One region of the Nocardioides sp. Z35_8 genome, then DNA from elsewhere that is predicted to be linked to it. Evidence: predicted binding sites of a transcription regulator. Region 1 holds the regulator's gene; each other region holds the start of a gene.
What was found. Region 1 encodes LexA, which represses DNA repair genes until DNA is damaged. Its sites were predicted from a motif close to TCGAACANNTGTTCGA; they were not measured.
Positions count from the first base shown of each region.

Region 2: a site for LexA is predicted at 8,774-8,789, ahead of ruvC (crossover junction endodeoxyribonuclease RuvC). Genes of this name have one in related genera too.
Region 3: a site for LexA is predicted at 7,672-7,687, ahead of recA (recombinase RecA). Genes of this name have one in related genera too.

Region 1 covers NZ_JCAQIE010000001.1:254,511-264,410, reverse strand. The annotation lists gene AC54T2_RS01255 (NAD(P)/FAD-dependent oxidoreductase) at 1-1,163, opposite strand, end outside; gene AC54T2_RS01250 (nuclear transport factor 2 family protein) at 1,207-1,566, opposite strand; gene AC54T2_RS01245 (NAD(P)-binding domain-containing protein) at 1,563-2,381, opposite strand; gene AC54T2_RS01240 (LysR family transcriptional regulator) at 2,464-3,351, shown strand; gene lexA (transcriptional repressor LexA) at 3,353-4,075, opposite strand; gene AC54T2_RS01230 (SDR family oxidoreductase) at 4,204-5,034, shown strand; gene AC54T2_RS01225 (LysM peptidoglycan-binding domain-containing protein) at 5,227-5,580, shown strand; gene AC54T2_RS01220 (hypothetical protein) at 5,782-6,306, shown strand; gene AC54T2_RS01215 (PKD domain-containing protein) at 6,318-7,115, shown strand; gene AC54T2_RS01210 (hypothetical protein) at 7,382-7,666, shown strand; gene AC54T2_RS01205 (hypothetical protein) at 7,833-8,174, opposite strand; gene nrdR (transcriptional regulator NrdR) at 8,529-9,005, shown strand; gene AC54T2_RS01195 (vitamin B12-dependent ribonucleotide reductase) at 9,130-9,900, shown strand, end outside.
Region 2 covers NZ_JCAQIE010000004.1:189,211-199,110, reverse strand. The annotation lists gene AC54T2_RS17445 (ribonuclease FAU-1 family protein) at 1-237, shown strand, start outside; gene AC54T2_RS17440 (phosphotransferase enzyme family protein) at 234-1,124, shown strand; gene AC54T2_RS17435 (hypothetical protein) at 1,155-1,730, opposite strand; gene AC54T2_RS17430 (GNAT family N-acetyltransferase) at 1,752-2,285, opposite strand; gene AC54T2_RS17425 (HIT domain-containing protein) at 2,308-2,817, shown strand; gene AC54T2_RS17420 (inositol monophosphatase family protein) at 2,851-3,624, shown strand; gene AC54T2_RS17415 (class I SAM-dependent methyltransferase) at 3,644-4,333, shown strand; gene pgsA (phosphatidylinositol phosphate synthase) at 4,360-4,980, shown strand; gene pdxS (pyridoxal 5'-phosphate synthase lyase subunit PdxS) at 5,046-5,957, shown strand; gene AC54T2_RS17400 (VOC family protein) at 5,976-6,374, opposite strand; gene AC54T2_RS17395 (helix-turn-helix domain-containing protein) at 6,371-7,249, opposite strand; gene pdxT (pyridoxal 5'-phosphate synthase glutaminase subunit PdxT) at 7,306-7,902, shown strand; gene AC54T2_RS17385 (YebC/PmpR family DNA-binding transcriptional regulator) at 7,939-8,712, shown strand; gene ruvC (crossover junction endodeoxyribonuclease RuvC) at 8,826-9,410, shown strand; gene ruvA (Holliday junction branch migration protein RuvA) at 9,407-9,900, shown strand, end outside.
Region 3 covers NZ_JCAQIE010000003.1:199,215-209,114, reverse strand. The annotation lists gene AC54T2_RS15480 (sigma-70 family RNA polymerase sigma factor) at 1-329, opposite strand, end outside; gene AC54T2_RS15475 (YciI family protein) at 355-717, opposite strand; gene AC54T2_RS15470 (YqjF family protein) at 851-1,606, opposite strand; gene AC54T2_RS15465 (ATP-binding cassette domain-containing protein) at 1,756-2,682, shown strand; gene AC54T2_RS15460 (ABC transporter permease) at 2,684-3,535, shown strand; gene AC54T2_RS15455 (ABC transporter permease) at 3,537-4,337, shown strand; gene AC54T2_RS15450 (GNAT family N-acetyltransferase) at 4,492-4,980, opposite strand; gene AC54T2_RS15445 (DinB family protein) at 5,024-5,551, shown strand; gene AC54T2_RS15440 (class I SAM-dependent methyltransferase) at 5,548-6,165, shown strand; gene AC54T2_RS15435 (DUF3046 domain-containing protein) at 6,162-6,356, shown strand; gene AC54T2_RS15430 (MFS transporter) at 6,383-7,606, shown strand; gene recA (recombinase RecA) at 7,825-8,877, shown strand; gene AC54T2_RS15420 (regulatory protein RecX) at 8,867-9,694, shown strand; gene AC54T2_RS15415 (phosphoribosyltransferase) at 9,756-9,900, shown strand, end outside.

The DNA.
Region 1 (9,900 bases):
GCCGTCTCGGCGATCACCTCGCGGGCCCGGTCGACGCTGTCCCAGACGTTCCACAGCAGCACGCCGCGCACCAGCCCGGACCGGAGGTAGTAGACGACGCCGGTGCCGATCTCGCCGTCCTTCCAGTCCTCCACCAGGTCGAGGTCGCTGCTGGTCTCGCCGACGGCCTCGTAGCCGAAGTCCAGGATGTCGGACCAGAAGAAGGGCGTGTAGCCGTACGCCTCGTCGGCGCCCGCCATCGCCCTGCCGGCGTGCTCGCCGGACTTCTCGGCCTGGTCGACGTGCTCGACGCGTCGGCGCCCCAGCAGCGCGTCGGGGTAGGACGCCACGTCGCCGGCGGCGTAGACGTCGGGGTCGCTCGTGCGCAGGTGCTCGTCGACCACGACGCCGTCCTCGACCTCGAGGCCGGCGGACTCGGCGAGGCCGGTGCGCGGCAGCACCCCGACTCCGATGACGGCCGCGTCGGCCGCGACGTCGGTGCCGTCGGCGAGGCGGATGCGGACGCCGCCGTCGTGCTCGGTGCCGCGCTCGATCGAGCCGTGCACGAGCCGCACGCCGCGGTCGGCGAGCGCCTTGGTCACCGTGGCCGCCAGCGCGGTCGGGAACATCTGCTCCTGCACGTCCTCGCGGTCGAGCACGAGCGTCACCTCGACGCCGTTCTGCACCAGGGCGGAGGTGATCTCCGAGCCGATGTAGCCGCCACCGACGACGACGACGTGGCTGCCCTCGGTCGCGATCGTCCGCAGCCGCTGGTAGTCGGCGGCGGTGCGGTAGTAGACGACCCGCGGGCCCGGGTCGACGGGGAGCTGGCGGGGCTCGGCACCGGTGGCCAGCAGCAGCTTGCCGTAGCCGACGGTGCTCCCGTCGGCGAGGCGTACGACATGGGCGCCGGGGTCGATCTCCGTCACGGTCGTGTCGGTGGCGAGGTCGACCGCGTCGTCGTCGTCGAGGTCGCCGGCCAGCGACGCCCCCTCGAGCGTCTCGTCGTCCTTGAGCCAGAGGTCCTTCGACAGCGCCGGTCGGTAGACGGGCTTGTCGGGCTCGGAGCCGATGACGGCGATGCGGCCGCTCTCGTCACGCGAGCGGATGCCCTTCGCGGCGCTCGCCGCAGCGACCCCCGCACCGACGATGACGTAGTCATAGGACTGCTCGAGGTGGCTCATGGAGCCATCGTGCCCGCCGGGCCCTGAGGTGCACCGGTCCGCGTCAGGACGCGTGCCGGTGGTAGACCTTGTTGGCGATCCGCCAGACGCCGTCGACCCGCACCAGGACGAACATGTCGGTGAAGACGGACTCCCCGTGGCGCAGCGTCATGGTCGCCGTGGCGACGGTCCCTTCGACGCACACCTGGTCGACGGTCCTGCTCCGGTCCGCCTCGTCGGGCGCCGGCGTGCCGTCGAACAACGCGCAGTAGTCGTCCATCGACCAGGAGGTGAAGGTGCCCTCACGCAGCCCTTCGACGTGCGCGGTGGGCAGGAACGCGGTGCGGAACCACGACGGGTCCCCCGTAGCGTGCCCGCGGACATAGGCGTGCAGCGGCGCCCGCACGTCGTCGATGCCGGTCACGACGTGGCCGTCCGGGTGGAGGCGGAGAGCGCCACGGCCGACACGTCGTCGGATCCGGTCAACCGACCCGTCGTGACGAGGCGGGAGAGCCGGTCGAGCGGGGCCGAGGGTCCTCCCGCAGCTGCGAGGAGCCCGAGGTCCTTGACGAGCGCGTCGACGGTGAAGTGCGCGGTCTGGTCGGGGCGCTCGAGGCGAGGGCGGAGCGATCCCACGGTGTCGCCGAGCCGCCCGAGGGCCAGCACGTCGAGCGCCGCGGTGAGCGGGAGCCCGAGCGCCGCTGCGCCGGCCAGGCAGTCGCGCACGGAGAGCAGCGCGGCGGCCAGCGACGCGTTGGCGACCAGCTTGGCGGCCGCGGCCTCGCGCGGGGTGGCGAACCGGCTCACGCCGCCCAGCACCGGTGTCAGTGCCTTGACCGCTTCCTCGACGTCGGCAGCCGGTCCGCCCGCCAGGAGGCGCAGGGTGCGGGCCCGGACCGCCGGCACGGAGCCGACGACGGGCGCGTGGACGTATCGGCCGCCCGCCGAGGACACGATCGACGCCAGCGCGTCGGCCTCGTCGACTCCGACCGTGCTCGTGACGACGACCAGTCGCCCGGCGAGGTGCTCGGCGACCTGGGCGAGCACCGCGCGACAGGCAGGCCCGTCGTAGACGGCGAGCACGACCGGCCCCGGGCGCGCCAACGCCTCCGGGGCCGTGCCGGCCGTCCCGCCGCCGCCTCTGCTCCACGACGCGACCCGTGCGCCCGCGGAGGCAAGGGTCTCTGCCATCGCCCGGCCCATCCGCCCGAGCCCCAGCACCACCACGTGTTCGTTCATGCCTACGACCATGGAACCGGCAGCGGCCTGCGACAAGCGGAGGTGTCGCATCGCTCCATGCGGTCTGCGCATACTTCTCTGCATGGCGTTGACGGCGTGGCGGACCTTCGTGGCGGTGTGCGAGGCCGGCTCCTTCACGGCCGCGGCCGACGAGCTCGGCTACACCCAGTCGGCGATCTCGCGCCAGGTGGCGAGCCTGGAGCACGACCTCGGCGAGGCCCTGCTCGAGCGCCTGCCGCGCGGGGTCCGGCCGACGGCCGCAGGGCAAGCGCTGCTGCCGCACGCGCGCCTGCTGGTGGGTGAGGCGGCCCGGGCGAGGGACGCCGTACGTCGCGCCCGCGCTGGCGACGCGGTGCCGCTCACCCTCGGCGCCGTGCCCTCCGCCTCCGTGGACCTCGTGCCCCGCACGCTGCGGTCGCTCCCGGCCGAGGGTCCGCGGGTGGCGCTGCGCTCGGACGGCTCGGCCCGGCTGCACGAGCGGGTGCGCACGGGCGACGTGGACGTCGCGGTGGTCACCGACTATCCACCCGGCCTGCCCACGGACCCCGAGGTGCGACGTACGAGACTGCTCGAGGACGAGATGTGCGTCGTCCTGGCCGCGGGGCACGCCCTGGCCGCCGGCCGCCGGCGCGTGCGGCTCACGTCGTTCGCCGACGAGATCTGGGCCGAGGACCACCCCGGCTCGGGCAGCCTGCTCGAGCGGGCCGCGGGCCGGGTCGGGTTCGAGCCCAGGGTCGAGCTGGTGGCGGGCGACCTGCTCGGCAAGGTGGCACTCGTCGCGGCCGGGCTCGCCGTCGCCCTCGTGCCGGCGATGCTGGTGCCGGGCCTGCCGGCGGGCGTCGCCGTACGCCGTCTGGTCGCGCCACCGACCCGCACCGTCTACGCGCTGAGCCGCGAGCGTCGTCCGCGGCCCGGCGTGCAGGAGCTGACGGCGGCGCTGGTCGCCGCCGCGTCCGGCTCCGCGCGGTAGGTCAGAGGCTGCGCAGGACCGCCGTCACCACGCCGAGGATCGTCGCGTCGTCGCCGGGGATCGGGTCGTAGGCGTCGTTGTGGGGGAGCAGCCACACGTGGCCGTCCTTGCGCTGGAACGTCTTGACGGTCGCCTCGCCGTCGATCAGCGCGGCGACGATCTGGCCGTTGGTGGCGGTCTGCTCCTGGCGGATCACGACGTAGTCGCCGTTGCAGATCGCCGCGTCGACCATCGAGTCGCCGGAGACCTCGAGGAGGAAGAGGGTGCCGTCGCCGACGAGCTGCTTGGGCAGCGGGAAGACGTCGGTGACCTGCTCCTCGGCGAGGATCGGGCCACCGGCGGCGATGCGGCCGACGACCGGGATGTTGATCGCCGTCGGCATCGCGTCGCCGATGCCGGTCTCGTCGATCGAGGTCTCCTCGCCGCTCGACATGCTGCGACGGGCGGCCATCACCTCGGGGAGGAACACCTCGAGGGCGCGGGGACGGTTGGGGTCGCGCTTGAGGAAGCCCTTGCCCTCGAGCACGCGCAGCTGGTGGGCGACGCTCGAGGACGACGTGAGGCCGACGGCCTGGCCGATCTCGCGCATCGACGGCGGGTAGCCCTTGGTCTCGATGGAGTCCTTGATCGTGGCGAGCACCCGCTGCTGGCGCGGGGTCAGGCCGGTGGCGTCCGGGGGTCCGTCGGGCATCTCGATGACGTTCTTGTCGTCCTGCTTGGCCATGCGTCCTCCAGTGCGGTTGCCCCCTCCGTCCACGGCTGGTCAGGGAGGAGCTGGTGCGCCCACCGTAGACCGCCCGGCAGGTCAGGATCAAACACCTGTTCGAAGCCGCGTGTCGCTAGGGTCCCGCCATGACGACACGCTCCTCGCGACCCTCCTCGGCACGCTCCTCGACCGGGACCCCCACCGTGAGCGTCGTGACGGGTGGTGCGCGTGGGATCGGTCGCGGCATCGCCGAGCTGATGATCGCCCGCGGCCACCGGGTCCTGATCGGCGACCTCGACGGCGCCGCGGCGACCGCCACCGCCGACGAGATCGGCGCGGTCGCCGGCCTGGCCCAGGACGTACGCGACCCTGCGTCGCACCGGCTCGTGGCGGAGGAGGCGGCTCGCCACGGCGAGCTGACCGCGTGGTTCAACAACGCCGGCGTCGGCGACGACGGCACGCTCGCCGAGCTGGCGGAGGAGCAGGTGCGCCGCTTGGTCGAGGTCAACCTGCTCGGCACGATGTGGGGCACCCGCGCGGCGCTCGCGGCGTTCGGCCCAGCGGGTGGCGACGTCGTCAACGTGGCCTCGCTCGCGGGCCTCGGCCCGGTGCCGGGATACAGCGTGTACGCGGCCACGAAGGCCGCGGTCGTCTCGCTGTCGACGTCCGTCAACGCCGAGTCGCCGCGCGGGGTGCGGGTCCACGCCCTGTGCCCCGACGGGGTCGACACCGCGATGCTCGCCGCGCAGGACCCCGACGGCCTGGGGTCGCAGCTGGTCTACTCGGGAGGCCCGATCCTGGCCGTGGCGGACGTCGCGGCGGCCGCGGTCGAGCTCGTCGGGTCGAGCCGGGTGGTGCGTGCCGTGCCGGGGTGGCGCGGGGGAGTCGTGCGCGGCTCGGCGCTCGCTCCCGGGCTGATGCAGCACGCGGCCGGGCTCTTCGCCGCGCAGGGCCGGCGCGCCATGAAGCGCCGCTGACGTCTCCACCTGGGGAAGCCCCGAACATTTGTTCGACGAGGTGCTTGCGTCGTTCGAACACGTGCTCTACCGTCGTACACATGTTCGATCGAACGTCTGATCGACCACCGGTGGCCGAGGCCACTGTCGGTGGGCCCGACTAGACATTCGCTCGACAGAGACGACCGGCTGATTCTTCCCCAGGAGGCCACCATGAGCACCCTCAGCCTTTCCCCCGCTTTCGCCCCGGCTGCTGCCCAGCGCCGCTCCACCGTGCGGCTGACCCGCCGTGGCCGGCTCGTGGTCTTCCTGACCTCGCTGTTCCTCGCCCTCGCCGTGGCGTTCGTCCTCGCCGGCGGCGCGGTCGGCACTGGCGAGGCCGGCCAGCCCGCCCCGACCCAGATCGTCCAGGTGGCGCCCGGCGACACCCTGTGGGGGATCGCCAGCGACATCGCCACCGACGGCGACGTCCGCGCGGTGATGACCGAGATCGAGCGGCTCAACGCCCTCGAGTCCGCCGGCCTCGCGGCCGGCCAGAAGCTCCGCGTCCCGGTCGTCTCCGACTGACGCGCGAGGCCTCCATCAGCCGCTTCGACCCCGGCTGGTGGACCAGGGGAAGGCGAGGGGCGGGCCCACGGGCCCGCCCCTCGGCGCATTCCCATCCCGGCCCCGCTGGGGCGTCGTCCACAGGTTTCGTCGCCGGGGTGGTTGCGGGGGCGCGGGAATGGGTAGTTTCAGCGTGCTGATGTCGTTCTCGGGAGGCACTTCATGCACCTGCGCCGCGCACTCGCCCTCACCCTCGCCGTCCCGCTCCTCGTGGCCGGGTGCTCCGACGAACCCGCCCCCGAGCCCCAGATCCCCGATCCCACCAGCTCCTCGCCGACCCCGACACCCACGGAGACCGAGACGGTCGCCGTCGAGAGTCCGGAGGACTTCATTCGGAGGTGGGTTGAGGTGAGCAACTCGATGCAGAACTCGGGCGATACCTCGGAGTACCTCCGCCTGTCGGCCGGGTGCAAAGCCTGCTCGCAGGTGGCCGATCGGGTTCGGAGCGCCTTTGACGCCGGCGGTTTCGTGAGGACCGAGGGTTGGTCCGTTGAAGACGTGGCCGACAAGTCCGGAGGCGATTCACGTCCGGTCTTTGACGTGCGCGTGACATCAGCGCCCACTGTGATCAAAGAGAATGCGAATGCCCGGGAGCAGGAGTATTCGGGCGGGGACCTGGTCTACCGATTCCGTCTCAATGCGACGTCGCCGTGGAGGGTCGTGCGACTCACGCAGGTGCCGTCGTGATCGGTGCTCGGGTGATCTACGTCGTCGTGATCGTGCTGGCCGCGCAGAGCGCCATCTGGTCGCCGACGGCTGCGCAGGCGGATGGGCAAACCTGCTACGAGACAGCCGACCTCTACTCGGTTGAGGTCGTATGCGAGTACACGGGTCAGACCCTCCAAGCGGCGCAAGAGGCCGAGCCGAAGTCGACGTGGCTGGTCTATCAGTTGTGTAAGGACGGAACTTCGGGCGGGGTGGAAGCTTGTTCAAATCCCCGGGCCTGCACGGTCGATGGTCGTACGGGAACGTTGTACGCGGTGTTTCGAGACGGGACTAGGGTGGGCACGGCCTGTTTGACGGCGGACGAGGCGGCGGACGTTGACGACCCTCCAATTCGCACACTTGTGATCCGAGCGTTTGACGAACTGGACTGGTCCCCATCGGCACTGTCGGTCCAGCCGCCGAACGGGAAGACGCTTGTCAACCTGGAGACCAACTTCTTCACCACCAACACGCAAGCGTCAAGCATTCCGGTGCAGTTGCAGGGATCCAACGTGGTCGTCACCGCCAGGCCGGTCGCCTACCGTTGGAACTTCGGCGACGGCACCTCCGAGACGACGACCAGCCCAGGGGCGCCGTACCCAAGTCTCGACGTGGCCCACGTCTACGAGCAGGTCGAACAGGTCGCTGTCAGCGTTGACACCCAGTACGGGGCTGCCAGCTTCACGGTCGACGGCGGCCCCCCTGAGACCATTCCGTCCACCATCTGGGTCACCGGCGCCAGCGAGGACCTCGAGGTCGTCGAGGCACTCCCGCAGCTCGTCCTGCGATGACCCACCGCATGGTCGTGCGGGCGCTGGCGGGTGCCGCAATCGCGATGAGCCTCGCGTCGTGCGGCAGTGCAGCCAAGGAGCCTGCGCCCGTACCTCCCAGGACGAGCGACGGTCCCCAGTCTGGTCATGGGAAGCCACAGGAACGGCGGCCCGTTGACTCTGCCTACTTCGCGCGGGACCGGTCGAACCCACGAGCCTTCATCCGTCGGTGGGAAGTAGCCAGCGACGAGATGCAGGTGACGGGAAGGACGTCGCACTACGCGTCCATGACCTCTGAATGTGACCCCTGCGATGGTTTCGTGGAGGCGGTCGAACGTGCCTTCGAGGGCGGTGGCTCCGTCGACTTCCCGGGCTCGACCATCATCCGTATCACCAAGGTGCGCGGTTCTGACGCGACCTACCTCGTCACAAAGGACGTCCCTCGTACGGTCGTCCGGCACGGGGACGGGCGACGTGAGGAGTTCCCGGGTGGCCGCACCACCCTTCGGGTCGTCCTCGAGCCGTTCCGCAAGTGGTGGGTGGTGGGTCATTACTGGATCGAGCCAAGCTGATCAGGCGTAGATCGACGTGCACTTGCGTCGGCACGCAAGCAAGACTGCGAGTCGGCCTCATGCGCCGCGCCCGATGCCGCGATCGGGGAGGGCGGGACGCACGGCCCGTCGCCCGTCCCACGATCGTGGACGTTCCGAGCCAGTGGGCGGCTCGGATCCTCCACGGTCAGCGAGCGGCGCGCTTCCCGCCGACGGGGCGCGGGGGAGCGTCGTCCGGAGGGGGTGGCGCCTCGGTGATCCCGAGGGTCCGCATCAGCCGGGCGACGAGCATCAGCCCCGCGAACAGGCAGGCGATCGCGCCGAGGCAGGCCAGCGCCATGAACAGCCAGGCCGAGCCGCCGGAGGAGCTGCGCGCCGCCGTGCCGAAGTCGATGGCGGCGTAGACGAGGTAGCCCCACGCCACCACGCACAGGGTGATCGCGGCGCCGAGGACGAGGGCGGTCCGGTCGAGGGTCCGCGGGGGCCGCGCGCCTCTCCGCGCACCTGCTCGCTTCCCCGCTGTGGACACCCCGTCATTGTGGCGGATGGGGCCTCATGGGGCAGGGGTTCGACGAGTTTGGCGCCGACCGACACGCCGTCCAGGACCGCCCCCCGAGGTGCGGTGCCGCGCACTGACCTGCGGTTTTGTCGAGCGGGCGAAATACCTCGGGCGAGGATTCGCGTTCGCTTGCCAGGCGTTGTGGTCGGGGCGTACGGTTACCACTACATCTAGTACTTACACCGCTGTAGTTATCCACATCTGGTGCACAGGCCAGAGGGCGAACCACACAGCCCGAGGCTAGTTGTCCACAGGAACATCCCCAGCCGACACCCCGTTATGTGGGTGTATGACGCGCGCCCGCCGCTCGAGAGGAGGACCGCCGTGCACTGTCCCAACTGCAAGAACGAGGACACCAAGGTCCTCGACTCCCGGGTGGCCGACGACGGCGCCTCGATCCGCCGGCGGCGTACGTGTGCCGCGTGCGACCGCCGCTTCACCACGGTCGAGAAGATGCAGCTCACGGTGCTCAAGCGCTCCGGCGCGACCGAGCCGTTCAACCGCGACAAGGCGATCGCCGGCGTCCGGAAGGCCTGCAAGGGCCGCCCGGTCACCGATGCCCAGCTCGCCTGCCTCGGCCAGGAGGTCGAGGACGCCCTGCGCCTGAGCGGTCAGGCCGAGTTCGACGCCAACGACGTCGGCCTCGCGATCCTGGCCCCGCTGCGGGCGCTCGACGAGGTGGCCTACCTGCGCTTCGCGAGCGTCTACCGCGCGTTCGAGTCGGTCGACGACTTCGACGCCGAGATCAAGATGCTGCGGCTCGAGCGAGCCGCCGACGATCAGCCCGTGCAGGCCGGCTGACCCCCCAGACGGGCCCGGCAGGTAGTGGGGAAGCTGCCTGCCGGGCCTCACCAAACCCCCCGCGAGTCGACTCGCGCACGCACCACCACCCGCACCATCCATATACGAGGGACAGAGGAACTCCATGACCGAGACGGTGAGCACCCGCGCCAAGGCGAGGGGCAAGGGCCTGAAGATGGAGCGCGTCTTCAGCACCGAGGGCACGCACCCCTACGACGCCATCACGTGGGAGCGTCGCGACGTCCTCCAGCAGAACTGGAAGACCGGCGAGACCGTCTTCGAGCAGCGCGGCGTGGAGTTCCCCGACTTCTGGTCGGTCAACGCCTCGACGATCGTCACCACCAAGTACTTCCGCGGCGCCGTCGGCTCCGACGTCCGCGAGTGGAGCCTCAAGCAGCTCATCGACCGGGTCGTGAAGACCTACACCAAGGCCGGCATCGACAACGGCTACTTCGCCACCGACGCCGACGCCGAGATCTTCGAGCACGAGCTGACCTGGCTGCTGGTCAACCAGTACTTCTCCTTCAACTCGCCCGTCTGGTTCAACGTCGGCACCCCGTCGCCGCAGCAGGTCTCGGCCTGCTTCATCCTCTCGGTCGACGACTCGATGGACTCGATCCTCAACTGGTACAAGGAGGAGGGGTTCATCTTCAAGGGCGGCTCCGGCGCCGGCCTCAACCTCTCCCGCATCCGCTCCTCCAAGGAGCTGCTCTCCTCCGGCGGTACGGCGTCCGGTCCCGTCTCCTTCATGCGCGGCGCCGACGCGTCCGCGGGCACCATCAAGTCGGGCGGCGCGACGCGTCGTGCGGCCAAGATGGTCGTCCTCGACGTCGACCACCCCGACATCGAGGAGTTCGTGATGACGAAGGCGCGCGAGGAGGACAAGATCCGCGCG
Region 2 (9,900 bases), on a different contig from region 1:
ACCGACGACTACGGGCTGGACCTCGTCGTGGACGCCTCGGGCCAGCGGCGCTGGAAGGACGTGGCGGACCTGCACCACCAGCGGGTCGAGGGGCGCATCTCTCCGCAGACGGTCCTCGATGTCCTCGCCGAGGCGGCGCACGTCGAAGCGTCGCTCGACCGCGACGAGCACTGGTGGTCCGCGTGGACCGACTGGTCGCCCACCGCCCCCAGCAGCGGCACGGACGGTCCGTCGTGACCGGACGCCGCGGGACGAGCCCGAGCGACCTGCTGGAGACCTTCTGGGGCATGAGCGGCGCCGCGGTCACGTCGTTGGGGGGTGGGATGAACTCGGAGACCTGGCTCGTCGAGCACGAGGGCTCGACGTACGTCGCCAAGGCGGTGTCACGAGCAGCCGCAGCGGATCTGGCCACCGGGGGAGAGGTCGCGACGACGCTCGCCCGGTCGGGCTTCGTCACCGGGCATCCGGTCCCCACCCGTGACGGCCGGATGATCCTGACCGACCCGCCGCTCGCGCTGCTCCGGCACGTGCCCGGCCGGGAGCTGGACGGAGAGGCCGACGAGGAGCAGGAGTGGATCGCGAGCACGCTCGCCGGTGTCCACGCGGCCTCGGACCCGGCGCCGGGGCCCAGCCCCGCCGCCTTCGCGACGGACTGGCTCGACCCACGGATGCCCGGCGTGACCGCTCATCCGTGGCTCGTGGCAGCCATCGAGGCGGTGCGGGCCGAGACCGACGCCCTGACCGTGACCTGGGCGACTCTGCACACCGACCCCGCACCCGAGGCGTTCCTCCACGACGACCGCTCGGGCGTCACGGGCCTGGTCGACTGGGCGGGGGCGCGGCGGGGGCCTGTCCTCTACGACGTCGCGTCCGCCGTCATGTACCTCGGCGGCCGGGAGCACGCCTCGCGCTTCCTGCGCACCTACCTGGCGAGCGGCCCACTCCGCGCCGAGGAGATGCGCCACCTCGACGCGTTCAGCCGCTTCCGAGAGGCCGTGCAGGGCGTCTACTTCGCCGGCCGGCTGGCGTCCGACGACCGCACCGGGGGAGTCGACCGCGCCGACAACGAAAAGGGCCTCACCGACGCCCGGCGACGCCTCGCCGCGCTCGGCGTCGCTACCTAGCCATCACCGTGCCCGACAGGTCGGTCCAGGTCAGAGCCGCCAGCGGAACGGCCTGCGGTCCTTGGCCGTCAGCGAGTCCACCACGGGTGTGCCGGCGCTGAAGTCCATCGACCCTGCCGTCCACTGCAGCACCTTGGCGCCCTTCTTGACCTGCCTGAGCTCGACGACGGTGCGATAGGTCGTGGCATCGACCTGGGTGACCGGCAGCGTGCTGCAGTCGTAGGGCTCGATGACCTCCCCGCTCCTGGCATAGCTGCACACGTCACTGCCCAGGACCCCGTCCGTCGTGGCGATCCGCACGATGCGCCAGATCCGCTTGTTCTTGATGAACTCCACTGCCACGCCGCCCGGCTTCATCAGGGTGGCGGCGGAGGACACCGGCGAGTGCAGCTTGAAGGTGACGCGGATGCTCTTCTTGCGGTGCTGGGTCTTGAGCTGCACGGCCGCCAGGTCGAGGCCGCGGTTCGCGTCGCCGAGGACGACGTCGTTCCGGGGATCCTGCTTGGTGGTGCTCGAGGCGGACGCCGGCGCGGTGGTGCCCAGGGCGATCGCGAGCACGCAGGCGATCGGCGCGGTCAGCAGCCTGGTGGTCCGGGACGTGGTCATGGTGGTGTTCCCCCGGTTCGGTCAGCGGTGAGTGCGAGGCACTATCCCACTGTTGGAGTCCGCACCGCTGGGCGTTCGGCGCACGGGCTTCTCGTACCTCCGGCACGGCGAGACGAACGTCTGGTCGCCGGCCGCCACCTCGTAGGGCAGGTCGCCGCGGTCCGCCCACCCGCAGCGCTCGTAGAACCGGCGCGCCCGCACGTTGCCGACCACCACCGCCAGCCAGGCGGTCTCGTGCCCGGTGGCGGCCATCTGGCGCTCGGCCTCGGCGAGGAGGTCCTCCGCGACCCCGGCGCCGCGCGCCGACCGGGCGACGAAGAGCTGCTCCACCTCGTCGTCCACGACCATCACGAACCCCTGCAGCGACCCATCGTCGGCGACCGCGACCGTCGTGTCCGCCACCCTGGGCGGCGTGCGCTCGTGGAAGGCCGCGAGGGTGCGCGCGGCAGTCAGCCCGCCGGGCACGTGCCCCGCGTGTCCGTCGTGCCACCCTTCGTGCCACAGGTCCGCGACGGCACCCATGTCGGCGTCGCGTGCCGGTCGGATCGACGTCATGGGCCCACCCTAGGATCGCTGCATGACTGGTGGGACGAGTGGCGGCGGGCTCGAGCGGATCTGGACGCCCCACCGGATGGCGTACGTCCGCACGGCGGTCGACGACGACGGCTGCCCGTTCTGCGCGATCCCGTCGCACCCCGACGACGAGTCGCTGGTCGTCGCGCGCGGCGCGTCGACGTACGTCGTGCTCAACCTGCACCCCTACAACCCCGGCCACCTGATGGTGCTGCCCTACCGCCACGTCGCCGACCTCACGGACCTCACGACCGAGGAGGCGACCGAGCTGATGACGATGACGCAGCAGGCGCTGCGCACCCTGCGCGCGGTGAGCCGGCCCGACTCGTTCAACGTCGGGCTCAACCTCGGCCGGTCCGCGGGCGGCTCGCTGTCGGAGCACCTGCACCAGCACGTGGTGCCGCGGTGGACCGGCGACGCCAACTTCATCACCGTCGTCGGCGGCACCAAGATGCTCCCCCAGCTGCTCGAGGACACCCGCGCACTGCTCGCCGACGCCTGGCCCGGAGCCTGAGCACGGCCCCGGGTCGCTCGGTAGTGTCGTCGGGTGACCACCCGCCTGCGCGCCGACGCCGCCCTCGCTGCCGACCTGGTCCGCGAGGCGGCGCTGCTCGCCGCGCGCATCCGCGCCGAGGGCCTCGACGTCGAGCGCAAGACCAGCGGGTCCGACGTCGTCACCCAGGCCGACACCGCGGCCGAGCGGCTGATCGTGCAGCAGCTCGCCGCCGAGCGCCCCGACGACGCGATCGTGGGGGAGGAGGGCGCCTCGCGAGCAGGCACCTCGGGCCGGACCTGGGTGATCGACCCCGTCGACGGCACCTACAACTTCTCCCGGGGCAGCGACTGGTGGTGCTCCGCGATCGCGCTGCACGACGAGGACGACGTGCTGCTCGGCGCGGTCCACCACGCCGCCACGCTCCGCACCTGGGTCGGCGGTCCGGCCCTGCCCAGCACCTGCGACGGCACACCCCTCGCCCCGCTCCCGGACACGCCGCCCGGGGCGCGGTGTGCCGCGAGCTACCTGCACCCGCCCTACTTCGGCACCGAGGTGGGGGAGGCGTTCACCCGGGCGCTCGGGCAGGTCGGCACCCTGCGGATGTTCGGCTCCGGGACGATGGACATGGTCGCGATCGCGTCCGGCCAGTGGGACGTGCTCTTCCAGCACTCGGTCCCGGCCTGGGACCGGCTGCCCGGCGCGGCGATCATCCGCGGTGCGGGCGGGGACGCGGTCGTCCTACGCGCCGGGGGGGTCGACTGGACGGTGACGGGTGCACCCGCCGCGGTTGCGGACGTCCGCGCCGCGCTGCTCAGTCCAGCGTGATGGCCACTAGGGTCACCCCATGACACAGCGCCCGACCCGCCCTGATGACGCGCGTCCTGTCGCGCGCACCTTCCAGGGCGTTGATTCGCCCTACTGGTCGGAGTCGCGCGCCCACGTCGCCGACCTGGTGCCCGACTCCGCCCGCCGGGTCCTCGACGTCGGGTGCAACGACGGCACCTTCGGTGCCGGGCTGAAAGCGCGCGTCCCTGGTCGGGAGGTCTGGGGCATCGAACCGCACGACCTCGACGCAGCGGCGGCAGCCCAGAAGCTGACCGGCGTGGCGTGCGGCTTCTACCCGGACGCGCTCAAGGAGGTGCCCGGTGCCTTCGACTGTGTCAGCTTCAACCACGTGCTCGAGCACATGACCGACCCGTGGCACGCCCTTCGGGTCACCCGCGAGCGGCTCCACCCGGGCGGCGTGATCGTGGGAGAGCTTCCCAACATCCGCCACCTGCCGTTCCTCTTCGACCTCGCCGTACGCGGGAGGTTCGACTATGTCGACTCCGGGCTGCTCGACCGCACGCACCTGCGCTTCTTCACCCGGTCGAGCGCTCACGACCTCTTTGCCACGGCCGGCTACGAGGTCGAGGAGTTCTTCCCCGTCGTCGCCATGGGCAACGCTCGTTTTCCTCGCGCGTCGCGGGTCGTGGCAAAGGCGGTCGGCGACCTCTCGTACCTGGCTTTCGCGTTCCGCGCGCGGCCCGTATGAGGCGGTACCGGTAGCCTGCGGCCACCATGCTCGAACACCTCCGCGGCCTCGTCACCGCGATCATCTCGCCGATCGCCCGCCTGCTGCTGCGCCTGGGGGTGAGCCCCGACGCGGTCACGCTGGTCGGCACGATCGCGACCTGCACCGCCGCGCTGTGGTTCGCGCCGCGCGGCGAGCTGGTCGTCGCCGCGCTCGTCGTGACGGTCTTCGCGCTCTTCGACCTGCTCGACGGCACGATGGCCAGGATGAGCGAGCGGGCGAGCGCGTTCGGGGCGTTCCTCGACTCGACGCTCGACCGCATCGCCGACGCCGTGGTCTTCGGCGCGGTGATCCTCTACTTCGCCGGACCCGGCGACTCGATGTTCGGGGCCGCCATGGCCCTCTTCTGCCTCGTCACGGGCGTCTCGACCTCCTACGCCCGGGCCAGGGCCGAGTCGCTCGGCTTCACCGCCCGCGTGGGCATCATGGAGCGCGCCGACCGGCTCGTGGTCCTGGGCATCGCCGCCATCGCCGCCGAGCTGAGCGACCAGCCGCTGGTGCTCGCGTGGGGCCTCGCGCTGCTCGGGGCGCTGAGCTCGGTGACGGTCGCCCAGCGCATCTGGGTGGTGCGCCGCCAGGCCCTCGACCGGGCGGCCTCCCAAGCCTGAGCGCGGTGTGATCCAGGTCTCACGCCGATGCCCCCGTCCGGGCGGGGCGGCACTACGATCGAGGCATGGCTGAGCACACCTCGTCGCAGACCCCCATCGAGCACGGCACCAGCCGCGTCAAGCGCGGCATGGCCGAGATGCTCAAGGGCGGCGTGATCATGGACGTCGTGACCGCCGAGCAGGCCCGGATCGCCGAGGACGCCGGCGCCGTCGCGGTGATGGCGCTGGAGCGGGTGCCCGCCGACATCCGCGCCCAGGGCGGGGTGTCGCGGATGAGCGACCCCGACATGATCGACTCCATCATCGAGACCGTCTCGATCCCCGTGATGGCCAAGGCCCGCATCGGCCACTTCGCCGAGGCCCAGGTGCTGCAGTCGCTCGGCGTCGACTACGTCGACGAGTCCGAGGTGCTCACCCCGGCCGACTACGCCAACCACATCGACAAGTGGGCCTTCACCGTCCCGTTCGTGTGCGGCGCGACCAACCTGGGCGAGGCGCTGCGCCGCATCACCGAGGGCGCGGCGATGATCCGCTCCAAGGGCGAGGCGGGCACGGGCGACGTGTCCAACGCGGTCATGCACATGCGCACGATCGGCGGGGAGCTCCGCCGGCTGCACGGCATGTCCGAGGACGAGCTCTACGTCGCGGCCAAGGAGCTGCAGGCGCCCTACGACCTGGTCAAGGAGGTCGCGGCGGCGGGCAAGCTGCCGGTCGTGCTCTTCACCGCCGGCGGCATCGCCACCCCGGCGGACGCGGCGATGATGATGCAGCTCGGCGCCGAGGGCGTGTTCGTGGGCTCGGGCATCTTCAAGTCCGGCAACCCGGCCCAGCGCGCCGAGGCGATCGTCAAGGCCACCACGTTCCACGACGACCCCGACGTCGTCGCCAAGGTCTCGCGCGGGCTCGGCGAGGCGATGGTCGGCATCAACGTCGACGAGATCCCGCAGCCGCATCGCCTGGCCGAGCGTGGCTGGTGACGCGGGACCGCGGCGGGCTCAGCCTCGCCGCGGCTCGCCGGCGTAGGTGCCGAACGACCACTGGTTGCCCTCCGCGTCGGTGACCCGGAACTCACGGCTGCCGTAGTCCTGCTCGACGATCTCGCTGGGCTCGAGGCCCGCCTCGGCGGCGCGCCGGTGCACGGCGTCGACGTCCGGCGCGACGACGTACGCCGCGCTGGTGCCGGGCTGCTGCGTGAACGGGCCGTCCGGCTTGTGGCAGCCGAGCATCACGCCGCCTCCCTCGGGCCAGTCGAGCTGGGCGTGCTGGACGACGCCCGCCTCGTCGCGGTAGGCCGCGGTCTCCTCGAACCCGAGGGCGACGAGGGCGCGGATGACGGCATCGGGGTCGTGGGCCTGCAGGGCGGGCCACACGGTCGGTGGGTGCTGTTCGCTCATGACGGCGATGCTGCCGCGACCCCGGGTGGTGCGCCTTGGACATTTGGGAACTCCGCGGCGAGCCACGCCGACGGCCCGAGGCCCGCGAACTCCCTGAAGTCGCGGACCAGGTGCGACTGGTCGTAGTAGCCGGTGCGGGCGGCGACCTGGGCGAGCGACGAGCCCGACGCGCCGGCCGCGACCACCGCGCGCCGGGCGACGTCGAAGCGGGCGAGCCGCTGGACGGTCTTCGGGCCGTGGCCCGTCTCGGCCGTGATCAGCTGGTGGAGCCGCCGGCGGCTGTAGCCGACGGCGTCGGCCACGTCGGACACCGCGAGGTGGCGCCGCCGGGTGAGCAGCCGCCACGCCTCGCGGACCTCCGCGGACGCGTCGCGCGGCTCCGCGCCGCGCTGCGTGCGGCGGATGCGGCGCGACAGGAAGCCGGCGACCGCGGCATACCGCCCGTTCCAGTCGGGCGCCGCGTGCATCTCCTCGACCACCCGGTCGACCTCGGCGCCGAACAGGTCGCGCGCGTCCCAGCTGCCCACAGGCAGCTCGGCCGCGGGGACGCCCAGCAGCCGCCGCACACCCACGGGGTCGAGGGTGAGCTGGACCCCGGCCCACCGACCGGGCTGCTCGACCATGGCCGGGCGGGTGTGCAGCCCGCCGAGGCTCACCCACTGCTCGTCGCGGACTCCGGCGTCCCAGTCCTTCGCCGTGGGCGCGGTGCGCAGCGGCTCGTCGAGGCTCAGCACCAGGGTGAGCGCGGCCGACGGGAGTCCGCGGTGCACGCCCGGCGCCAGCCCGCTCGCCGCGTAGCCGTACATCGACGTGACGTGCGGCGCGAGGGGCGCGGGGACTCGCGCCTCCGGAACCTGCTCCCACCCGCCGCCCATGGGGCGAGTGTGCCCCAACCGGCGGGCGGCGTCACCGCGACCTAGGATCGGCGCTCGTGGACCCGACCATCGGCGTGCTGGCCCTGCAGGGCGACGTGCGCGAGCATCTCGAGGTGCTGCGGGCCGCGGGCGCGGACCCGGTCGCCGTACGCCGTCGGGCCGAGCTCGCCGCCTGCGACGGCCTCGTGATCCCGGGCGGGGAGTCCACGACGATGGTCAAGCTCGCGACGGTCTTCGAGCTGCTCGAGCCGCTGCGCGACGCCGTGCGCGGCGGGCTGCCCACCTTCGGGACCTGCGCCGGGATGATCCTGCTCGCCGACCGCATCGAGGACGGGGCGGCGGGCCAGGAGAGCGTCGGCGGGCTGCACATCACCGTGCGCCGCAACGCCTTCGGGCGCCAGGTCGACTCCTTCGAGGAGGACCTCCGCCTCGACGGGCTGGCCGACCCGGTGCGGGCGATCTTCATCCGCGCGCCGTGGGTCGAGGCGGTCGACGAGGACGTCGAGGTGCTGGGGCGGGTGGAGGACGGCCCGGCCGCGGGTAGGATCGTCGCGGTCCGTCAAGGCCCCCTGATGGCGACCTCGTTCCACCCAGAGGTCGGCGGCGACGGCCGGGTGCACGGCATGTTCGTGGACCTGGTGCGCTCGGCCTGACGACCGCCCAGGCTCGAGCGACGGATAGAGGGACTCATGTCAGGCCACTCCAAGTGGGCAACGACCAAGCACAAGAAGGCCGCGATCGACGCCAAGCGCGGCAAGCTCTTCGCCAAGCTGATCAAGAACATCGAGGTCGCGGCGAAGCAGGGCGGCGGCGACCCCGCCGGCAACCCGACCCTCTACGACGCCATCCAGAAGGCGAAGAAGAGCTCGGTCCCCAACAAGAACATCGACTCCGCGGTCAAGCGCGGCTCGGGCGCCGAGTCGGGCGGGGTCGACTACCAGGGCATCTCCTACGAGGTCTACGGCCCGCAGGGCGTCGCGTTCCTCGTCGAGTGCCTCACCGACAACAAGAACCGCGCCGCGATGGAGGTCCGCACCGCGGTCACCCGCAACGGCGGCACCATGGCCGACCCCGGGTCGGTCTCGCGGCTGTTCACCCGCAAGGGCGTCGTGATGGTGCCCAAGTCGCAGGACGACCGCGAGGTGAGCGAGGACGACGTCCTCGAGGCGACCCTCGACGCGGGCGCGGAGGAGGTCAACGACCTCGACGAGGCGTTCCAGGTGCAGAGCGAGGCGACCGACGTCGTCGCGGTCCGCACGGCGCTGCAGGACGCCGGCATCGACTACGACTCCGCCGACGTGGAGTTCGTGCCCAGCCTCGAGATCCCCGTCGACGCCGACGGGGCGACCAAGGTGCTGCGGCTCGTCGACGCGCTCGAGGACCTCGACGACGTGCAGGACGTCTTCACCAACGTCGACATCCCCGCCGAGGTGATGGCCGAGCTCGAGACCGCCGACGCCTGAGCCCCGCGCCGTGCCGCGTGTCGTACGACGACCCGCGGCCGCCGCGGGTTAGCGTGGTCGCACGAACACATGTTCGGACGACGTGGCCGGACCGACGGCGGAAGGGGAGCTTCGTGCGCGTGCTCGGCATCGACCCCGGCCTCACCCGCTGCGGCGTCGGGGTGGTCGACGGCAGCGTCGGCCGGCCGCTGACGCTGGTCGACGTCGGGGTGGTCCGCACCAGCTCCTCCCTGCCGATCGCCGAGCGGCTGGTCACCATCGAGAAGGGCCTCGACGCCTGGATCGAGGAGCACCGGCCCGACGCCGTCGCCGTGGAGCGGGTCTTCGCCCGCTCCGACTCCAGCACCATCATGGGCACCGCCCAGGCCAGCGGCATCGCGCTCGTCGTCGCCGCCCGGCGCGGCCTGCCCATCGCGATGCACACCCCGAGCGAGGTCAAGGCGGCCGTCTCCGGCAACGGCCGAGCCGACAAGGCCCAGGTGGGCGCGATGGTGGTGCGGATCCTCCGGCTGGCCGAGCTGCCCAAGCCGGCCGATGCCGCCGACGCGCTCGCGCTGGCCATCACCCACGTCTGGCGGGGCTCGGCCAGCACCCGGCTCGAGGCCGCCGCCGCCCAGGCCCGAGCGCAGCAACGAGCCCCGCGGCGCCCCAGCCCGACCAGCACCCCACCGAGCACCACCCACGTGAGGACCCGATGATCGCCTTCGTCCGCGGCGAGGTCGCCGCCGTCACCTTGTCCAGCGCCGTCCTCGAGGTCGGTGGCGTGGGGCTCGAGCTGATGTGCACCCCCGGCACGCTGGCGACGCTGCGGGTCGGGCGCCCCGCGACGCTGCCCACGAGCATGGTCGTCCGCGAGGACAGCCTGACGATCTTCGGCTTCCTCGACGACGACGAGAAGCAGGTCTTCGAGATCGTCCAGACCGCCTCGGGGGTCGGGCCCAAGGTCGCCCAGGCCATCGTGGCCGTGATGAGCCCCGACGAGGTGCGCCGGGCCGTGACCACCGAGGACGTCAAGGCGCTCACCCGGGTCCCCGGCATCGGGCAGAAGGGCGCCCAGCGCATCATCCTCGAGCTCAAGGACCGCATCGGTCCTCCCGTCGGGGCCCACCACCCGGCCGCGGCGTCCCCGCCCACGGAGGCCTGGCGCGACCAGGTCCAGCAGGGCCTCGTCGGCCTCGGCTGGTCGGC
Region 3 (9,900 bases), on a different contig from region 1:
GGCACCTGTGCCTCCTCCCCGCCCCGCGCGTGCTCGAGCTCGGCGACCTTGCGCCGCAGCGTGTCGGCACGCCGGAAGTGGTCGACGCCGCGGCGCTTCGCCGTCGTCATCAGCCACGCCGACGGGTTGTCCGGGACGCCGGACACCGGCCACTGCTCCAGCGCGGCGACGAGCGCGTCCTGCGCGAGGTCCTCGGCGAGGTCGACGTCGCGCGTCATCCGGGTGAGGGCGCCGACGAGGCGGGCCGACTCGGCCCGCCACGTGGCGATCACGACCCCTTCCGGCCCCGGGGGCCCCGAGGGGTCGTCGTACGTCGTCCCTGCCGGCACGCGGCCAGCGTAGTGCGGTCCCGACTCAGTCGCCGGGGGCCTCAGGGCCCTCCGACACCTGGCGCAGCGTGGCCACGACGGTGGCGTCCGGCCAGTGCTTGGCGTGCAGCTCGGCGAAGAGGCGCTGGTCGGCGACGGCCTCCTCGAGGCTGGCGTACTCCATCAGCGACCAGCCGCCGACGACCTCCTTGCCCTCGGCGTAGGGCCCGTCGACGCGGGTCACCTCGCCCGAGCGGACGACGAAGTTGACGGCGTCCTCCGTGCCGTAGAGCCCGCCCCCGTCGAGGAACGAGCCGTTGGCGGCCCGCTCGCCGATGAAGACGTCCATCGCGTCGAACAACGACTGCGGCGGCATGTCGATGTTCTCCTCCATCCTGACGAATCCCATGAAACGCGGCATCGTGATCGCTCCTCCTGTGTGCGGGTCGGTGTGTTCTCGCACGTACGTCGAACGGGCGCGACGCGCTTCGACATCGGTGTCCCACATCTTTCCGCCGGCCCGCCCGGCCTGCCAAGAGGCGTCAGCGCGGACGCGGGCGGGCCGCGTCGCCCGGTAGCGCGAAGTCCGCGTGCACGCCGGGACTGAAGGCCACGTGGTCGGGCGGGCGCGAGGCGAGGCCCGGCAGCCCCAGCGACGCCATCAGCTCGTCGTCGAGAGCGAGCACCTCGGCGTCGTGCAGCGGCCACGGCTCGTGCCGGTTGGGGACGTGGAGGGTGCGTCCCCACCACCGCGTGTGGAGTCCCCACCTGGCGGTGAGGAAGTGGTCGAGGTCGGTGGGCGCGCGCTGCGCTCCGGCACGTACGACGACGTGGCTGGCCGGCCGCGCACCGGCCCCGCGCAGGCGCGCGTCGTAGGTGTGCACGTCGCCGTCGCGGTGGTGGCGCATCCGCGCCCAGCGGTAGGGCAGGCCCAGGGCGGAGCGGGCCCCGAGCACCACCGCGGCCCGCTCGGCGGCGAGGGCGAGGAAGACGACGCCGCGCCGCCCGGTGCGGTCGACGGAGTAGAGGCGCACGTTGGTCTCCAGGAAGGTGCCCAGCCACGGGACCGCCGGACCCCGCCCTGCCCCGGCGTCGACCAGGCGGAACGGGACGAGCCCGACGTAGGTCCGCCCCCGGAACGTGTCGGGCCGGACCCCGGGCGGCATCCGGCGGGCCACGTCGGCGGGGTCGAGCGCCCAGTGGAGGAAGGTGAGGTCGCGCCACTGCTGGCTCATCATCACGGTGCCCGCCAGGGCCGGAGCCTCCGGCGACACGGGCTCGACGCATGCCTCGTCCACGGCCCCACCCTAGGCCGGGCCGAGCCCGCCCTCAGGAGTCCGGCGCGGCTCGACCCGACCGCGGCAGGCGTCGAGCAGCGGGCCCGGAGGCGCGACCTGTGGGTGACGGGTTGGTCGGGCGGGCCCGTGCTGTTCTAGGGTCGACCCCTGTGACAGAAGCGATGATCTCGGCGCGGGGACTGCGCAAGTCCTTCGGTGACTTCGAAGCCGTCAAGGGCATCGACGTGGAGGTGCGCCGGGGCGAGGCGTTCGGCTTCCTCGGCCCCAACGGCGCGGGCAAGTCGAGCACGATGCGGATGATCGCCTCGGTCAGCCCGGTGAGCGGCGGCGAGCTGCGGATCCTCGGCATGGACCCCGCCACCGACGGCCCGGCCATCCGCGGGCGGCTCGGCGTCTGCCCGCAGGAGGACACGCTCGACAACGAGCTCAACGTCTTCGACAACCTCTACATCTACGGCCGCTACTTCGGCATCGACCGGGCCACCTGCCGCGAGCGGGCCAACGAGCTGCTCGAGTTCGCGCAGATCACCGACAAGGCCAAGGCGAAGGTCGAGAACCTCTCGGGCGGCATGAAGCGCCGGCTCACCATCGCCCGCAGCCTCATCAACCGGCCCGACCTGCTGCTGCTCGACGAGCCGACCACCGGCCTCGACCCGCAGGCGCGTCACGTCCTGTGGGACCAGCTCTTCCGGCTCAAGCAGGCCGGCGTCACCCTCGTCATCACCACCCACTACATGGACGAGGCAGAGCAGCTGTGCGACCGCCTGGTCGTGATGGACAAGGGGCGCATCGCGGCCGAGGGGTCGCCGCGCGAGCTCATCGACGCCCACTCGACCCGCGAGGTGGCCGAGCTCCGCTTCGGGGTCGGCGAGCACGAGGCCCTCGCGGAGAAGATCGAGGACCTCGGCGAGCGCGTCGAGGTGCTGCCCGACCGGCTGCTCGTCTACAGCGACCACGGCGAGGACGTCGTCGCGGCCGTCATCGACCGCGGCCTGCACCCCATCGCGACGCTGGTGCGCCGCTCCACCCTGGAGGACGTCTTCCTGCGCCTCACCGGCCGGAGCCTGGCGGACTGACGTGACGACACCGCACACGGCCCCCGACGGCGCCGCCGTGACCACCGCCCGACCGGCGCCGACGGGCGCCCTGTCGGCGTGGGAGGGCATGGCCCGCCAGTACGACTACTGGCTCACCGTCCTCAAGCGCACCTGGCGCGGGGGAGTGGTGAGCAGCTTCCTCACCCCGCTGCTCTACGTCGTCGCGATGGGCGTGCTGCTCGGTGGCTTCATCGAGGCCGACCCCGACCGGCTCGACGGCGCGACGTCCTACCTCGCCTTCGTCGTCCCCGGCCTCGTCGCCTCGCACGCCATGACGATCGCGGTCAACGAGTCGACGTACCCCGTCATGGGGGCCATCAAGTGGCACAAGACCTTCTACGCCCAGCTGGCCACGCCGCTCGCCGTGCGCGACCTGGTCAACGCCTTCGTCGCGTTCGTGGTGTTCCGGGTCGCCTCGGCCTGCGCGGTCTTCATGCTGGTCCTCGCGCCGTTCGGCGTCTTCACCACGTGGTGGGGGCCGATCCTGGCGTGGGTGTCGCAGGTGCTGGTCGGCTGCGCCTTCGCGACCCTGGTCTTCGCCTACAGCGCGCGGCTGCGGTCGGAGGAGGGATTCGGCCTGCTGTTCCGCCTCGGCGTGATCCCGCTGACGCTGTTCTCCGGGGCGTTCTTCCCGATCAGCAACCTCGGCCCGGTGCTCGAGTGGCTCGCCCGGCTGACCCCGCTGTGGCACGGCGTCTCGCTGTCGCGGATGTTCTGCGTGGGCCAGGTCGACTGGTCGCTCGTCGCCGTGCACGTCGTGGTCCTGGTCTCGCTCACCGTCGTCGGCTGGTTCCTCGCCGTGCGCCACCTCGACCGTCGGCTGGAGGTCTGAGATGGCACTCGTCGACCCGATCCCCGCCCCGCTCACCCCCGCAGCCGCCACCAAGGTGCTGGTGCTGCGCAACTACGTCGTCTACAAGGACGCGTGGAAGCTCTTCATCACCGGCTTCCTCGAGCCCGTCTTCTACCTCTTCTCCATCGGCATCGGCGTCGGCAAGCTCATCGACACGTTCGAGTTCCACGGGGAGGCGATTCCCTACGCGGAGTTCGTCGCACCCGCCATGCTCGCCACGTCGGCGTTCAACGGCGCGCTGCTCGACTCGACCTACAACGTGTTCTTCAAGCTGCGCTACGAGAAGCTCTACGACCAGATGCTCGCCACGCCGCTCTCCACCGGCGACATCGCGCGCGGCGAGATCACGTGGGGCCTGATGCGCGGCTCGGTCTACTCCGCCGCGTTCCTCGTCGTGATGGCGCTGATGGGCCTGACCGACACCTGGTGGGCCGTCCTCGCCCTGCCGGCCGCGATCCTGATCGCGTTCGCGTTCTCGGCCGTGTGCATGGCCCTGACGACGTGGATGACGTCATGGCAGGACTTCGACAAGATCCAGCTCGCGCAGATGCCGCTGTTCCTCTTCTCGGCGACGTTCTTCCCAATCGAGGCGTTCGGCGACGGTGTGCTCCGCTGGGTCGTGGAGGCCACCCCGCTCTACCGCGGCGTCGTGCTGTGCCGCGAGCTGACCACGGGCGTGGTGACCTGGGAGTCGGCGGTCTCCGTGGTCTACCTCGTCGCGATGGGCATCGTCGGGTTGCTCGTCGTGCGCCGCCGGCTCGACAAGCTGCTGCTGACCTGAGGTGCTCCGGCGGGCTAGGTTCGGACGATGGACGCCTACGCTCGCGGTGACGTGATGGTCGTCGAGGAGTTCCCGATGACGGTGACCGGCAAGGTGCGCAAGGTCGAGATGCGCGAGGTGTCCGCCCAGCGCCTCGGCCTGGGCTGACCGCTGGTCAGCCCACCACCCTCTGCAGCCACGCCACGTCGATCCAGCGGTCGTGCTTGCGGCCCACCTCGCGCATCACGCCCACCTCCTCGAAGCCGCACGCGCGGTGCAGCGCGAGGCTCGCGTCGTTCGGCAGGGCGACGGCGGCGACGACGAGGTGCACGCCGTCGTCGGTGAGCCGCGCCAGCAGGGCGTCGTACAGCCGCCGGCCCACGCCGCGGCCCTGGTGCCCGGGCGCGACGTAGACCGTGGTCTCGCGGGTGTGGGAGTAGGCCGGCTTGGGCCGGAACGGCGACGAGGTGGCGTAGCCGGCGACGGCGCCCTCGTGCTCGGCGACCAGGAAGTGGTCGCGCGGCCCGGAGGCGGCCAGCCGCTCCTCCCACAGCTCCATCGGCCGGGGCTCGAGGTCGAAGGTGGCATGGCCCTCGCGCGCCTCGCGGGCGTAGATCGCCGCGACGGCGGGAAGGTCGGCGGGAAGTGCGCGACGGATGTCCATTCCGGCCATTGTCCCCCGTCCGGCGGCTGGTTGGATGGCACGCATGAGCATCACGCCCGACACCAAGGACTGGACCTGGGTCCTGGAGCGGTCGTGCCCGGAGTGCGGGTTCGACCCGGCAGCGCAGGGGCTGGCCGACCTCCCCGACCTGGTGCGCGCGAGCGCCGCGGAGTGGGCCCGGGCGCTCGCCCGCGGCGACGCGCGCCGGCGGCCCGCCGCCGACGTGTGGTCGGTCCTCGAGTACGGCTGCCACGTCCGCGACGTGCACGTGCTGTTCGCCGAGCGGCTGCGGCTGATGCTGACCGAGGACGAGCCGACCTTCGCCAACTGGGACCAGGACACCACCGCCGTCGAGAGCGACTACGCCGGTCAGGAGCCGGCCGTCGTGTCCGCCGAGCTGGTGCGCGCGGCGGGAGACGTGGCCGACCTCTACGCCGGTGTGACGGGCGCGGCCGCGGACCGCCCCGGGCTGCGCTCCAACGGCGACCGCTTCACCGTCGCCTCCCTCGGCACCTACCACCTGCACGACGTCGTGCACCACCTGCACGACGTGGGGGCCGGGCTCGGGTGAACGAGACGGTCCGGGCCTACGACCTCGACGCCGCGGCGTACGCCGACGCGTCACCGGTCATGCCGGCCTCGGTCCGTGCCGACATCGAGGACTTCGTCGACCGGCTGGCTCCGGGCGCCCGGGTGCTGGAGATCGGGTCCGGCGGGGGTCGCGACGCCCGGCTGGTCGAGGAGCTCGGCCTGCGGGTGCGGCGTACGGACGTCTCGCAGGGCTTCGTCGACCTCCTGCGCCAGCGGGGGTGGCAGGCCGATCTCCTCGACCCGCTCGTCGACGACCTCACCTCGCCGGAGGGCCCGTACGACGCCGTGTGGGCCAACGCCTCGCTGCTCCACGTCGCCCGGGCGGACCTGCCGACGGTGCTCGGGCGCCTCGCCGAGGTCACCCGGCCCGGCGGGCTGCTGCGGATCTCCCTCAAGGAGGGTGACGGTGAGGGGTGGTCGACGCACGGGTCGATCCGCCACCGGCGCCACTTCACCTACTGGCGCGCCGACGCCCTGCGCGCCGTCGTCCTCGGTGCCGGCTGGGCCGAGGTCGAGGTGCGCGGCGAGATCTCGGGCAAGCGGTCGGAGTCGTGGCTCGAGGTGTCGGCGGTCCGTGATGGGGTGTCCCCATGAGGCACACGGAGCTCTGGGCGCGGCTCGACCAGGTCCTCGGGCGTGACTACTCGCGCACCTGGGCCGAGCTCACAGTCGTGCGCGAACTCGACGGGCGCACGACGCGCGAGGCGCTCGACGCCGGCATCCCTCCCAAGCAGGTCTGGTCCGCGGTGCGCCGCCACCTCGAGCTCCCGGACAGCGAGCGGTGACCACCCGGCTGGAGGCTGGCCTCTCCGTGGCCGACGTGCAGCGGCGCACGGTGCGCACCCTCGTCGTCTCGCAGGCCGTCGGCGCCGTCGGCGTGACCATCGGCGTGGCGACGGCCTCCCTGCTGGCTCGTGACATCTCCGGCAGCGAGACGATGGCCGGCCTCGCGCAGACCTTCCAGGTCCTCGGCACGGCTGCGGCGGCCTACTCCCTGGCGCGGGTGATGCGACGCCGCGGACGACGCGTCGGGCTCGTCCTCGGCTACCTCGCGGGCGCGGCGGGCGCGGTGCTGGCGGTCGTCGCCGGCGTCGTCGACTCGATGGCGGTGCTGCTGCTCGGCGCGGTGCTGCTCGGCGCCACGACGGCGGTCAACAACGGCTCGCGCTACGCCGCCACCGACCTCGCCACTGAGGAGCACCGCGCCCGAGCGCTGTCGGTCGTGGTGTGGGCCACCACGATCGGCGCCGTCGCCGGGCCCAACCTCACCGGCGTGGGCGCGAGCGTCGCCCGGTCGATCGGCGTGCCCGAGCTGACCGGCGGCTTCGCCATCGGTGCCGTCGTCCTCGTGCTCGCGGCGGGGTGGGTCTGGTGGCGGCTGCGCCCCGACCCGTTGCTGCTCGCGCAGCAGGAGGCCGGCGCCGCGCCCGACGACCGCGAGCCGCGCGGGCGGTCGTGGCGTCGGTTCGTCGTCGTCGTACGCGACGTGCCGGCGGTCGGCGCCGCGGTGGTGGCGATGGCCTGCGCCCACGCCGCCATGGTCACCGTGATGATCATGACGCCGCTCCACATGGAGCACGGCGGTGCGCACCTCGAGGTCATCGGCTTCGTGATCTCGGTGCACGTGCTCGGCATGTTCGCCTTCTCGCCGCTCGTAGGCTGGGCCGCCGACCGCTACGGCCGCGCCGCGGTCCTGGTCGCCGGGGGAGTCGTGCTGCTGGTCTCGCTCGCGCTGTGCGGCCTGTCGCCGCAGGGCACGTCGTGGCAGATCTTCGCGGGGCTGTTCCTGCTCGGCGTCGGCTGGTCGTGCGCGACCGTCGCGGCGTCGACGGTGATCGCCGACCGCACGCCCATCGAGGCGCGCACCGACGTGCAGGGCACCTCCGACATGGCGATGTCGCTCACCGCCGCCGGGGGAGGCGCGCTCGCCGGCGTCATCGTCGGCTCGCTCGGCTATCCGGTGCTCGCGATGTTCGCCGCGCTGCTGGCGGGCGCGGTGCTGGTCGCGGGCACCCTCACCCACCGCCACGCCTGACCTGCTCCCGACCCCGCCCCGCCCACTCACGAACCGGGCGCGACACGCCGCACCCGGAGCCGACATCGAACACCTGTTCGGGCTACTGTGCTTCCACAGGTATGACGAGGGGCGAGGTTGTCCACAGCGTTCGACCGTCCTGATCAGGGACTGTCGGTGGCTCGCCCTAGCGTCGCAGACGTACCTCTCACGACACGACGACAAGACGGGACACTGCAATGGCTGGTGCAGACCGCGAGAAGGCCCTGGATGCCGCGCTCGCTCAGGTGGAGAAGCAGTTCGGCAAGGGCTCGGTCATGCGACTGGGCGACGAGACGCGTGCCCCGCTCGAGGTGATCCCCACGGGGTCGATCGCCCTCGACGTCGCACTCGGCCTGGGCGGCCTGCCGCGCGGGCGCGTCGTGGAGATCTACGGTCCGGAGTCCTCCGGAAAGACGACGGTCGCCCTCCACGCGGTGGCCAGCGCGCAGGCGGCCGGCGGCATCGTCGCCTTCATCGACGCCGAGCACGCGCTCGACCCCGACTACGCGAAGGCGCTCGGCGTCGACACCGACGCGCTCCTGGTCTCGCAGCCCGACTCGGGTGAGCAGGCCCTCGAGATCGCCGACATGCTGGTCCGCTCCGGCGCGCTGTCGCTGATCGTCATCGACTCCGTGGCCGCGCTCGTGCCCCGCGCCGAGATCGAGGGTGAGATGGGCGACAGCCACGTCGGCCTCCAGGCCCGCCTGATGAGCCAGGCGCTGCGCAAGATGACCGGTGCCCTCAACAACTCCGGCACCACGGCCATCTTCATCAACCAGCTGCGCGAGAAGATCGGCGTGATGTTCGGCTCGCCGGAGACCACGACCGGTGGTCGCGCGCTGAAGTTCTACTCCTCGGTGCGCCTCGACGTGCGTCGCATCGAGACGCTCAAGGACGGCACCGACATGGTCGGCAACCGCACCCGCGTCAAGGTCGTCAAGAACAAGGTGGCCCCGCCGTTCAAGCAGGCCGAGTTCGACATCATGTACGGCAAGGGCATCAGCCGCGAGGGCGGTCTCATCGACGTTGGCGTCGAGGCGGGCATCATCCGCAAGGCCGGCGCCTGGTACACCTACGAGGGCGACCAGCTCGGCCAGGGCAAGGAGAACTCGCGCAACTTCCTCAAGGACAACCCCGACCTCGCCAACGAGATCGAGAAGCTCATCCTCGAGAAGCTGGGCGTCACTCCCGCCGTCGACAAGCCCGCCGACGACCTGAGCGACGAGCCCATCGGGGTCAATGACTTCTGACCGGGCGCCCGGCTCCGCATCCGGACCCTCGTCGGGTGCGGTCGGGCCGGAGACCCGGCCGGCCCCGTCGTGGGTCGGCGACGTCGGCCTCGGCGTGGAGGCGTGGGTGGGGAAGGTCCCACCCACGCCCACCGGGACCGGCGCCGAGACCCCGGAGCCCGGCACCGATCGCCCTGCCCGAGGCGATCGCGCTGGGCGCGGCAGCGATCGAGGTGGGGGTCGAGGTGGCCGTCGCTCGGGTGGTCGCGGACGCACCCGCACCTGGGAGGAGCGCGAGGCGGCCAGGCTCGCCCGCGAGGAGGCTGCCGCCGCGGAGGTCGAGGCCGACCCCGAGGCGGTGGCCCGCAGGATCCTCCTCGACACCCTCACCGGGCAGGCGCGCTCGCGCCAGGAGCTGGCCGACAAGCTGGCCAAGCGGGGCGTGCCCGACGACCTCGCCGCCGGCCTGCTCGACCGCTTCACCGAGGTCGGGCTGATCGACGACGCCGCCTACGCCCGGCAGTGGGTGGAGAGCCGGCACCGCAGTCGCGGCCTCGCCCCACGCGCCCTGGCCCAGGAGCTGCGGCGCAAGGGCGTCGGCGACGACGACGCCAAGGCCGCGCTCGAGCAGATCGACGAGGACGACCAGCGCATCGCCGCCCGGGCGCTCGTCGACAAGAAGCTGCGCTCGATGGCAGGGCTCGACCCCCAGGTCGCCACCCGCCGCCTGGCCGGCCTCCTCGCTCGCAAGGGCTACCCCGCCGGCCTCGCGTTCTCCGTCGTCCGCGAGGCGCTGGCCGGGGCAGCCGAGGTCGACGAGCCCCACCCCGACTTCTGACCCGGGGCCGGGCTGCGGGCCCGCCTCTCCCACGGGCGACCGCCTCTGGTGGGATGGTGCCGTGAGCGAGCGCGAGGTCCTGACCTACGACCTGTTCGGCACGGCGACGCGCGAGCTGGCCCAGGAGGTGGCCGACTCGGGGTTCCATCCCGACATGATCCTCGCGATCGCCCGGGGCGGACTCGCCCTCGGCATGGGGCTCGGAT